Regions from separate parts of the Streptomyces sp. Ag82_O1-12 genome, predicted to be linked through region 1. Evidence: riboswitches for the same ligand, from Rfam matches in the RefSeq annotation. Region 1 holds a riboswitch; each other region holds the start of a gene.
The links. A riboswitch is a leader RNA that binds a small molecule or an ion and turns the genes downstream of it on or off. The one in region 1 is predicted to bind cobalamin.
Positions count from the first base shown of each region.

Region 1 (3,264 bases):
ACCGAGGACGGGCCGCCCCTCGGCGGCCCGGCGGGCCAGGGCCTCGGCGAGCCCCCGCTCGCGCAGCCACTCCAGCGCCCGGACCGTCCCGCGGGTGCCGGGCACGATGACGAGGTCGGCGTCGGACAGCTCCTCCGGCCGGTCCACGAACCGCACCACGACGCCCGGTTCGGCGGCCAGCGCGTCCACGTCGGTGAAGTTGGACATGAGCGGCACGGCACAGACCGCGACGCGCAGCACGTCCTCGCCGACCGGCGGGGCGACGACGGACTCCCGGACGGCTCCCCGAAGGGAGACGCGCAGCCCGTCCTCCTCGTCGATCCCGAGCCCGTGCCGGAAGGGCAGCACGCCGTACGTCTTGCGCCCCGTGAGCCCGTACAGCATGTCCAGGCCCGGCTCCAGCAGGGAGACGTCCCCGCGGAACTTGTTGACGAGGAACCCGGCGACACAGGCCTGGTCCTCGGGCGACAGCAGCGCCACCGTCCCGAAGAACGAGGCGAACACACCGCCCCGGTCGATGTCGCCGACGACGAGCACGGGCAGCCCGGCGTTCCGGGCGATCCCCATGTTCACGATGTCCGTCCGCCGCAGATTGATCTCGGCGGGAGAACCGGCCCCCTCACAGATCACCGCGTCATACGTGCCCCGCAACTGCTCCAGGCAGTCCAGCACCGTCCCGAGCAACTGCTGCTGCCGGCCGCCGTGGTAGCCGCGCGCACTCAGCTCCCCGACCGGCTTGCCCAGCAGCACGACCTGACTGCTCTGCTCGCCACCGGGCTTGAGCAGCACCGGATTCATCAGCGCGGTCGGCTCGACGCGGCAGGCCTGCGCCTGCATGGCCTGCGCCCGCCCGATCTCGGCCCCCTCCGTCGTCACGAAGGAGTTCAGGGACATGTTCTGCGCCTTGAAGGGCGCGACCTTGACGCCTTGGCGCACCAGCCACCGGCAGATCCCGGCGGTCACGACGCTCTTGCCGGCGTCGGAGGTGGTTCCGGCGACGAGAAGCCCACCGCTCATGTCATTTCCCCCTCTTCGGCGACCGCGCACTCGCGAGCGACGGCGCACTCTTCAGCAACCGCGCACCGGCGCACACCCCGAGCGCGAGCCAGGTGACGCGCTTCGACAGCCGCACGGCCCGCTCGACGTCGTGCGTGCCGACGGCCCGCCCCTGCGTGTTCAGCACGGGCCGGTGCTCCACCCGCCCGCCGTACGAGAGCGTCCCGCCCAGCCGCACCCCGAGCGCCCCCGCGAACGAGGCCTCCACAGGACCGGCGTTGGGACTCGGATGCCGCGCCGCGTCGGCCCGCCACGCCCGTACGGCCCCCCGCGGATCCGGTCCGGCCAGCACGGCGAGTACGGCGGTCAGCCGCGCTCCCGGCCACCCCGCGAGGTCGTCCAGCCGCGCGGAGGCCCACCCGTACCGGCGGTACCGGGCCGACTTGTGCCCGACCATGGCGTCCAGGGTGTTGACGGCCCGGAACCCCAGCAGCCCCGGCACCCCGCCGACGGCCCCCCACACCAGCGCCCCCACCACGGCGTCGGAGGTGTTCTCGGCGACCGACTCGACCACGGCCCGGGCCATGCCGTCGGCGTCGAGGGCGTGCGGGTCCCGCCCGCACAGATGCGGCAGCCGGGCCCGGGCCGCCTCGACGTCCCCGGCCTCCAGGGCACGCCCGATGGTCCGCGCCTCCCGGGCCAGCGACGTACCCCCGACGACGGCCCAGGTGGCGGCGCCGGTCAGCGCGACGGAGGCGACGGCGGACGGCCGCACGGCACGCGCGGCGACGGACCCGAGGGCGACGGCCCCTCCGGCACACACGGCGGTGTGCAGCGCGCCCCACCCGCGGTGGTCCCGCCACAACACCCGTTCCACGGCACCCGCGGCCCGCCCGAACGCGGCGACCGGATGCCCCCGGCGAGGATCACCGAGCAGCAGGTCACCGATCAGGCCGGCGGCGGCGCCGTACGCGAAGACGCGATCGGCACCCATGGGCTCAGCCGGCCAGGAGGGCGGGCAGGGGTGGGGTGTTGAACCTCGATCGGCAGCCGCGCATGGCGATATGTGTCCTCACTCAGGGTGTCCACGCCCTGGTTCGACGAGACCGGCGGTGAGAGTTCCTGGCTCCCGGGGATTGCTACCCCGGTGACAGTGGCGGGACCGCGCCGGACTTTCACCGGCTTCCTCTCCTGCCGCCGTATTGGCCCCGGCAGTCCACCACGGCCGGGAACCGCCGTCAACTTGCCGTTGACCTGCGAGGGGAGAGTGTGGAGAACCCCACATCGCCCCCTTGTGTACACACGACGACCGGGCGGCACGGAACCGGAGTTCCGTGCCGCCCGGCGGACACGACGTGACGTCAGGCCCTCAGGCCACGATCAGATAGATCCCGTACCCCACGGCCGCCGCACACGCCGCGAAGCACGCGTACGCGCCGGTGACCGCGAGTCCCGCGGTCCCGCCCTGCGCCACCGCACGCTCGCGGCGCGACAGGCCCGTGACGCCGAGGGTGAACAGGCCGACGAGGGCCACGGTGACCACGAGGCTGACACCGAAGACGGAACCGAGGGCCGCCCAGTCGATCTTCATATCGGAGACTCTTCCTTGTAACCGGTGGCGGGGTCAGACCGTGGTGGTCGTGGTCGGCGTGCGCTCGGCGGTGGCCTGCGACGGGAACGCGGGGATCGGGTCCTCCGACGCCGTGGCCGAACCACTCGCGGGGGGCGGCGTCACCGCGGCCATCGCCGTGGTGACCACGCCGGCGGGCTCCGCGTCGTCGGTGTCGTTGACGTTGGTGTGGTCGACCACCTCGCGCCGCGACAACTTCCAGATCGCCGCGCTGGAGGCGATGAGGAAGACCGCCACCACGGCGGTGCCCCAGCTGCCGAAGCCGGTGACGTACTCGGCGAGCGCGCCCACCAGAGCCGCCGCCGGCAGCGTCAGGCCCCACGCGACGAACATCCGCGTCGCGGTGGACCAGCGGACCACGCCGCCCTTGCGGCCGAGCCCGGCGCCCATCACCGAGCCGGACACGGAGTGCGTCGTGGAGAGGGAGAAGCCGAGGTGCGAGGAGGCGAGGATGACCGTGGCCGCGGAGGTCTGGGCGGCGAAGCCCTGCTGCGGCTGGAGGTCGGTCAGGCCCTTGCCCATGGTGCGGATGATGCGCCAGCCCCCCAGGTACGTGCCGAGCGCGATGGCGAGACCCGCCGAGAGGATGACCCACATGGGCGGGTCGGAGTCGGGCGCGACGGCGCCGCCGGCGACCA
Region 1 is NZ_FXUW01000001.1:1,855,710-1,858,973, reverse strand. It holds gene QOL88_RS08590 (cobyric acid synthase) at 1-1,017, opposite strand, end outside; gene QOL88_RS08585 (cobalamin biosynthesis protein) at 1,019-1,990, opposite strand; cobalamin riboswitch at 2,091-2,248, opposite strand; gene QOL88_RS08580 (hypothetical protein) at 2,366-2,587, opposite strand; gene QOL88_RS08575 (inorganic phosphate transporter) at 2,621-3,264, opposite strand, start outside.

Region 2 (3,264 bases), 6.3 Mb from region 1:
TGTGGCGACTGGCCGAGCCCGGACGGCAACTGGACGCCAATCTCGTCCGCGTCCCGCCCCAGGGGTCCATCGACGCCCACGCCGAACCCGACCTGGACGTCCTCCTGCTCGTCGTCGACGGCGACGGCGTGCTCGGCTCGGCCGCCGGGCCGTGCGCGGTGGAGTCCGGCAGCCTCGTCTGGCTGCCGCACGGCAGCGTCCGCAGCGTGCGGGCCGGCGAGAGCGGCCTGTCGTACGTGACGGTTCACCGCCGCCGCCCCGGCATGCGGATCCAGAGCCGGCCCGGCGCGTGACTGAGGTGTCGGGCAGGAGGCGCGCGGTCAGGTGACCAGCCGCGTCGTCCTCATCTCGCCGGCGATGAACCAGTCGCTGCGGCAGGCACGCTTCGACGACGGGGGCACCCTCGACGCGGACGGACGGGCACGTGCCTCGGCGGTGGCCGGGTCGCTGCCCCCGGCCACCCGGATGGTCGTCTCCCCCGGCATGCGCTGCCGGGAGACCGCCGGAGCGCTCGGGCTTGAGGGGACCGAGGCGGCGGAGCTCGCGGGTCTGGAGGTGGGGCGCTGGCGCGGCCGGACCCTCGACGAGGTGGCCGTCGCGGAACCGGAGGCCGTGGGGCGGTGGCTGACCGATCCCTCCTGCGCACCCCACGGCGGGGAGTCGGTGCGGGACGCGTGCGCGCGCGTCGGCCACTGGCTGGACGCCCTGCGCGAGACGGACGGACGCACGCTCGCCGTGGTCGAGCCGGACGTCGTGCGGGCGGCCGTGGTCCATGCGGTGGGCCTGTCGGCGTCGGGTTTCTGGCGGCTGGACGTGGCACCGCTGACCGCGACGGAGCTCAGCGGGCGGGCCGGGCGCTGGAATGTGCGGCTCGGGCGGCCGCTGGACGCGCCGGGAGCCGGCGCCGGGTTGTAGGGCCTGTCGTTTGGATCACCGGGGCGAGGCGGTTCGGGCGGGTCAGTGGGGAGCGGCGACCGGCCGGGCCGTGGCGGCGGCCGTCTCGGGTCCGGGGTTCAGCAGCCGCTCGGCCAACTCGCCGAAGAGCAGGCCGAATCCGGCCCAGAGAGTGGTCTGTACGGCCAGCGCGGAGAGGCGGAACCGCCACAGCACGGCGGCCGGGAAGTCGGCCGGTACCTCGTTGACGGCCGGCAGGAACGCGTAGGCGGTCCCGACCGCGAGGGCGAACGCGGCCAGCGCGACGACCGTGGCCCACCAGGTGCCCAGGCCCGGCGCGAGGCGCCGGCCGAGGACGGTGGCGGCGATCGCCAGGAGGACGCCGAGCAGCATCATGAGGAAGTACAGGGTGGTCCGCTTGCCGATGGTGTCGGGGTTGCCGACGGCCGGGGGGTTGGCGGGGTACTTCAGGAACGGCACGACGTAGACGGCGAGCAGGGCGCTGCCGGACAGCAGCAGCGCGGTGGCCCGGGGGCTGAAGCGGCCCACGCGGCCGAGCGCGAAACAGTAGGCCAGAGCGGCGATGCCGCCGAAGGCGACGCCGTAGACGAGGACGCCGGTGGCCAGGCCGGCGGTGGACTGCAGGCCACGGGAGACGAGTTCGACCTCGTGCCCGTGGGCGGGGGCGTGGGCCTCCTCGAAGCCGATCGCCTTGTCGACATCCGGTTCGCCGAGGAAGTAGGCGGCGGCCAGGGCGAGTACACCGGCGGCGAGACCGGCGAGCATGCCCCGCACGAGCAGGTTTCTCACGGTGGTGGAGTTCATGAGGGTGTGGCTCCCCGGCGTCAGTGGCAGGGGAAGCCGAGCAGGTGGCGGGCGTCGTGCACCCACTCGTGGACGTCCTCGCCGGAGGTGACGGAGGTGGCGCCCTGCTCGGCGCCGACGAAGTAGAGCAGGACCAGCATCAGGATGCCGAAGAAGAACGCCCAGGGAGCGATCGCGCCGATCGGCAGCTTGGCGGGGAGGGCGGGGGTGGAAGCGGACGGCTGGGCGACATGCTGCGCCATGGCAGGTCCTCCTCGGGGAGCTCGCGTCCCCTGTCGGTGGTGCACTGGACGACGGCTACGGGTCTGACTCGCTCCCTCTCGTGTCGAGGGGGCACACAGTGGCGCGACCGTGCCGGATTCCCACCGGCTTCCGTTCTGGCGTCGTCGATTCGCCCTGACGGTACCCGTCGACCCGTACATGGCCAATGCCCGGCGGTGGGGCGGGGCGTGCTCTCACCGAACGCTTACCCGCGCACGAGTATTGACGGTGATGCTGCGCGGCCCCTACGTTCCCATCCGGCACCACGAACGTCGTTCGACATATCGATCGAGTGCGGTGAAGGACAGCTCACTCCCGAAGCCCAGAAGGACGAGCCGCCCATGCCTTTCCTGCCTGCTTCGCCCCGCCCCGCCCCGCGCCTGCCCCGACACCTGGTGATCCCGCTCGCCGTCGCCGCGTCGGCCTGCTCCCTGCTGCCCGCCCGGGCAGTGCCCGCGCCGACCGCCGGACCCCAACTCACGGAAGCCGCCGCCGCGTTGACCGTGTGGGACGCCGACGACGTACGCGGCCACCTCAGTCTGCCCACCACATCCCTGTACGGTGCGAAGGTGCGGTGGGCGTCCGACCGCCCCCGGACCGTCACACCGACCGGCGAGGTCAACCGCCCCGCCCACGGCCGGCCTCCCGCTCACGTCACGCTGACGGCCACGGTCCGGCTCGATCACCAGCAGGTCAAGCGGCGTTTCGACGTCACGGTCCGCGCTCTGCCGGAGCGAAAGCCCCTGGAGGGCTACTTCTTCGCCTACTTCGCGGGCGAGCGCTACTCCGACGGGGAGCAGGTGTACTTCGGCGCCTCCCGCGGCAACGACCCCCTCCACTGGGACGACCTGAACGGCAACAAGCCGGTGCTCACCTCGGACCTCGGCGAGAAGGGCGTGCGCGACCCGTTCATCGTCCGCTCCCCCGAGGGCGACAAGTTTTACCTGATCGCAACCGACCTGAAGATCAACGGCGGCAAGGGCTGGAGCCAGGCGATGCGCTTCGGCAGCAAGTACCTGGAGATCTGGGAGTCCACCGACCTCGTGCACTGGTCCGGACAGCGCCACGTGAAGGTCTCCGGCGACCGCGCCGGCATGACCTGGGCGCCGGAGGCCACCTGGGACCCGAAGCTGGGCGCGTACGTCGTCTACTGGGCGTCCAACCTCTACGCGGCGGACGACACCGAGCACACCGGCAGCACCTACCCGCGCATGATGTACGCCACCACCAGGGACTTCCGCACCTTCAGCGAGCCGAAGGTGTGGAACGACCCGGGCGGCGGCG
Region 2 is NZ_FXUW01000001.1:8,139,991-8,143,254, reverse strand. It holds gene QOL88_RS37110 (hypothetical protein) at 1-293, shown strand, start outside; gene QOL88_RS37105 (histidine phosphatase family protein) at 325-915, shown strand; gene QOL88_RS37100 (CbtA family protein) at 958-1,719, opposite strand; gene QOL88_RS37095 (CbtB domain-containing protein) at 1,740-1,961, opposite strand; cobalamin riboswitch at 1,999-2,144, opposite strand; gene QOL88_RS37090 (glycoside hydrolase family 43 protein) at 2,322-3,264, shown strand, end outside.
Region 2: it holds a riboswitch for cobalamin, as region 1 does, so the genes downstream of both, QOL88_RS37095 (CbtB domain-containing protein) here and QOL88_RS08585 (cobalamin biosynthesis protein) in region 1, are expected to answer to the same signal.

Region 3 (3,264 bases), 6.0 Mb from region 1:
AGTCGAGGCCGCTGAGCACGGCCGGGCCGTCCTCGTAGGCGAAGGACGCGCCCCGCAGGGCGACGAGGGCGGGCTCGCTCATGTCAGCGGCCTTTCCAGGACGAGGGTGAGGACGGCCAGCGCGGCGAGGAGCGCGCAACTGGCAGCCGTGAAGCGGGCGGAGACCCGGGCCTCGGGCACCAGGACGCGCAGGGTGCCGTCGTAGCCGCGCCCGGCGAGTCCCGCCTGGAGCCGGGTCGCCCGGTCGAAGGCGCGGACGAACGCGGTCGCGCCGAGCCCGGCCAGGGAACGCCACTGAGCGCCCCGGCCGGTGTGGCCGAGCCGGGCCGCCTGGGCCTCCCGGATGCGGCGCATGGAGTCCAGCAGCAGGAAGCTCATCCGGTACGTCACGAGTGCGACGTCGACGACCGGCGCGGGGACCCCGGCCCGGACCAGACGGGGCAGCAGGTCGGACATGGGCGTGGTGAAGGCGAACAGCAGCACGCCCAGGGAGGCCGCCGAGGTACGCAGCAGCAACTCCCCGGCCCGCAGCGGCCCGTCGTCCGCGAGGGAGACGAAACCCCCCGGCCCGCCCACCTGGACGAGCAGCGTGACCGCGCCGGTCACGCAGAAGCCCAGCGGCACCCGGTAGGCCCGCCACAGCCGACGGCCGGGCACACCGGCCGGCCCCAGCAGCACCACCAGGGCGGTCAGCAGCACCAGGGCCGCGCCCGGCCAGGGCGGCAGCGAGATCGCGAGCACGGTGAGGCCGAGCCCGAGCACGGCCTTGTCCACGGGATGGCGGCGGCGCCAGCGACTGCTGTGCGCCGCCGCGTCGATCGGCAGCACCCGGGCTCAGTCCTGTTCCGCGGTGGACTTCCCGGCGACGCCGGCGAGCGCGCTGTCGGCCTCCCGCTCCAGCGCCCGCTGCTCGCCCTGCCGACGGCCCCGGCGCAGACCGAAGTAGTAGGCGAGGACACCGGCGCCGAGAGCCGCCTGAAGGGCGAACAGCGCCGACTCGATCTCACCGGACGGCGGTTCGTACAGCGGCGAGAACCACGGCTCGTAGTCCGGCTTCAGCTCGGTGATCGCCGTCTCCGCCTCCGCGTCGGACCCCGTGAACGGCTCCTTCTTGTGGTCGCCGAGACCGAGCGCCAAGGGCAGCACGGCGAGCGCGGCCACGAGGAACAGCAGCACCAGGTTGATCTTCGTGTTCCTCTTCATCGCGCCGCCACCTCGGTCTCGGTCCGGGTCTGCTTCTTGGCGAGGAGCACACCCAGCCGGGTCAGTTCGCCCTTGCTGGACTGCACCAGCAGCCGCATCACGAGCACGGTCAGCAGACCCTCGCTCACCGCGAGCGGGATCTGGGTGACGGCGAAGATGGAACCGAACTTGCCGAGCGCGCCCAGGAATCCGCTGCCCGGGTCCGGGAACGCGAGCGCCAGCTGCACGCTCGTGACGCAGTAGGTGGACAGGTCGGCGACGAACGCGCCGAAGAACACCGCCACCATCAGCGGCGCGTGGGAGCGCCGCAGCAGCTTGTAGACGGCGTATCCGGCCCAGGGGCCGACGATCGCCATGGAGAAGACGTTGGCGCCGAGCGTGGTCAGGCCGCCGTGCGCGAGCAACAGCGCCTGGAACAGCAGGGTGATGGTACCCAGCACCGCCATGATGGGCGGCCGGAACAGGATGGCTCCGAGGCCCGTGCCGGTGGGGTGGGAGCAACTGCCGGTGACGGACGGCAGTTTCAGGGCGGACAGGACGAACGTGAAGGCGCCGGACGCACCGAGGAGCAGGGTGCTCTCGGGGTGCTCGCGCACTTCACGGGTGAGCGACCGGACCCCGTGGACGACGAACGGCGCCGACGCGACGCCCCAGGCGACCGCGTGCGCCGGAGGAAGGAAACCCTCGGCTATGTGCATGGCTCAGCAGACCCTCTCCAGCACCTCGTGGATGGTTGACGCGCCTTGGCCGGTCTCCTGGCTGACGGGTACCACCGCCCGGACTCCGCCTTCCCGGGTCGCAAGGACCCAGTGGCTGCCCGTGAGGGCCGGAGCCGGACTTCCCGATTCACAGTGGCGAGGGCCGCACCGGCATCACACCGGATTTCCCGTTCACCAAGGCCTGGTGACAATAAGGCCGGGGTAAGGGCGATGACAAGCCACCCAAGGGGCGCGCGAGGGGGCGCCTGCTCGCACACCGGCGCATCCCCCGGCTGATCCACGCGCTCCGGTCAGGGGTTCGCCGGGCGACGTCCGGGCCGCGTCAGTCGTCGCCCCCGTCGTCCCCGCCGCCGTCGCCTTCCCTGTCGTCCCCGGCCTGGCCCGGCTTCTCCGGCTGCGGCTGCTCCGGCCCGCCGGGGCCCGCCTCTTGCGTCGGAGTCGCGGTGCCGGGCGCGGGCGCGACAGGCGTCGGTGAAGCGGTCGGCGCGGACGGAGTGACATCGGCCACGGTGCCGGCGGCCGGCGCCTCGGCCGCCCCCGGCCCGGCCGCCGGACCGGCCCCGGGGCCGGCCTCGGAACCGGAGGACGAAGCCGACGTGGAGTCGGTGGACGGCGTGGCGACGGGGCTGCTCGCGGTCGGGGACGCGTCCGGCTCCGTGCCCTCCGCGCTCGTGTCGGGCGAGAACCAGCGCATGCCGATGAGCATCGCGGCGAGGAAGAGCGCCGCGGCGGCGGCCGTAGCGGCCAGTCGCGACCGGTTGCCCGGGCCCCCGCGCCCCCGGGAGCGGCCCGAACGTCCCGCCTGGGCCGCCCGGGCCGCGCTGCGGTGTCCCGGAGTCGCGGGCAGCGCGTACGTGGTCGGGTTGCCGGTCCCGGTCGCCGCGTACGGGCCCGGCCCCGCGGGCATCGCCGCGGACGTGGTCCTGGGCCGCAGCGGCGGCGAGGCCTCCGGCAGCGGCTCGGGCAGGCCCCGCCAGGCGCCCCCGGCGAACCATTCGGCGGTCTGCTGGGCGGTGGGCCGGTCCTCGGGCTGCTTGGCGAGCAGACCGAGGAGGTAGTTCTCGAACGCGGGCGGCAGTCCGGCGACACCGAGCTCGCGGGGCGGCACGGGGGCGGAGTCGAGGTGCTGGTGCAGGAGGGCGACGGCGGTGTCGGCCTGGAACGGCGGGCGCCCGCTGAGGAGCTGGTAGAGCACGCAGCCCAGGGAGTACATGTCGGAGGCGGGTCCCGCCTGCTTGCCCAGGGCACGCTCGGGCGCGAGGTACAGGCCGGTGCCGACGATCTGGCCGGTGGCGGTGAGGGCGGCGCCGGGGTCGTCGAGGAACCGCGCGATGCCGAAGTC
Region 3 is NZ_FXUW01000001.1:7,862,862-7,866,125, forward strand. It holds gene QOL88_RS35785 (energy-coupling factor ABC transporter ATP-binding protein) at 1-82, opposite strand, end outside; gene cbiQ (cobalt ECF transporter T component CbiQ) at 79-828, opposite strand; gene QOL88_RS35795 (energy-coupling factor ABC transporter substrate-binding protein) at 835-1,203, opposite strand; gene QOL88_RS35800 (energy-coupling factor ABC transporter permease) at 1,200-1,901, opposite strand; cobalamin riboswitch at 1,932-2,116, opposite strand; gene QOL88_RS35805 (serine/threonine-protein kinase) at 2,245-3,264, opposite strand, start outside.
Region 3: it holds a riboswitch for cobalamin, as region 1 does, so the genes downstream of both, QOL88_RS35800 (energy-coupling factor ABC transporter permease) here and QOL88_RS08585 (cobalamin biosynthesis protein) in region 1, are expected to answer to the same signal.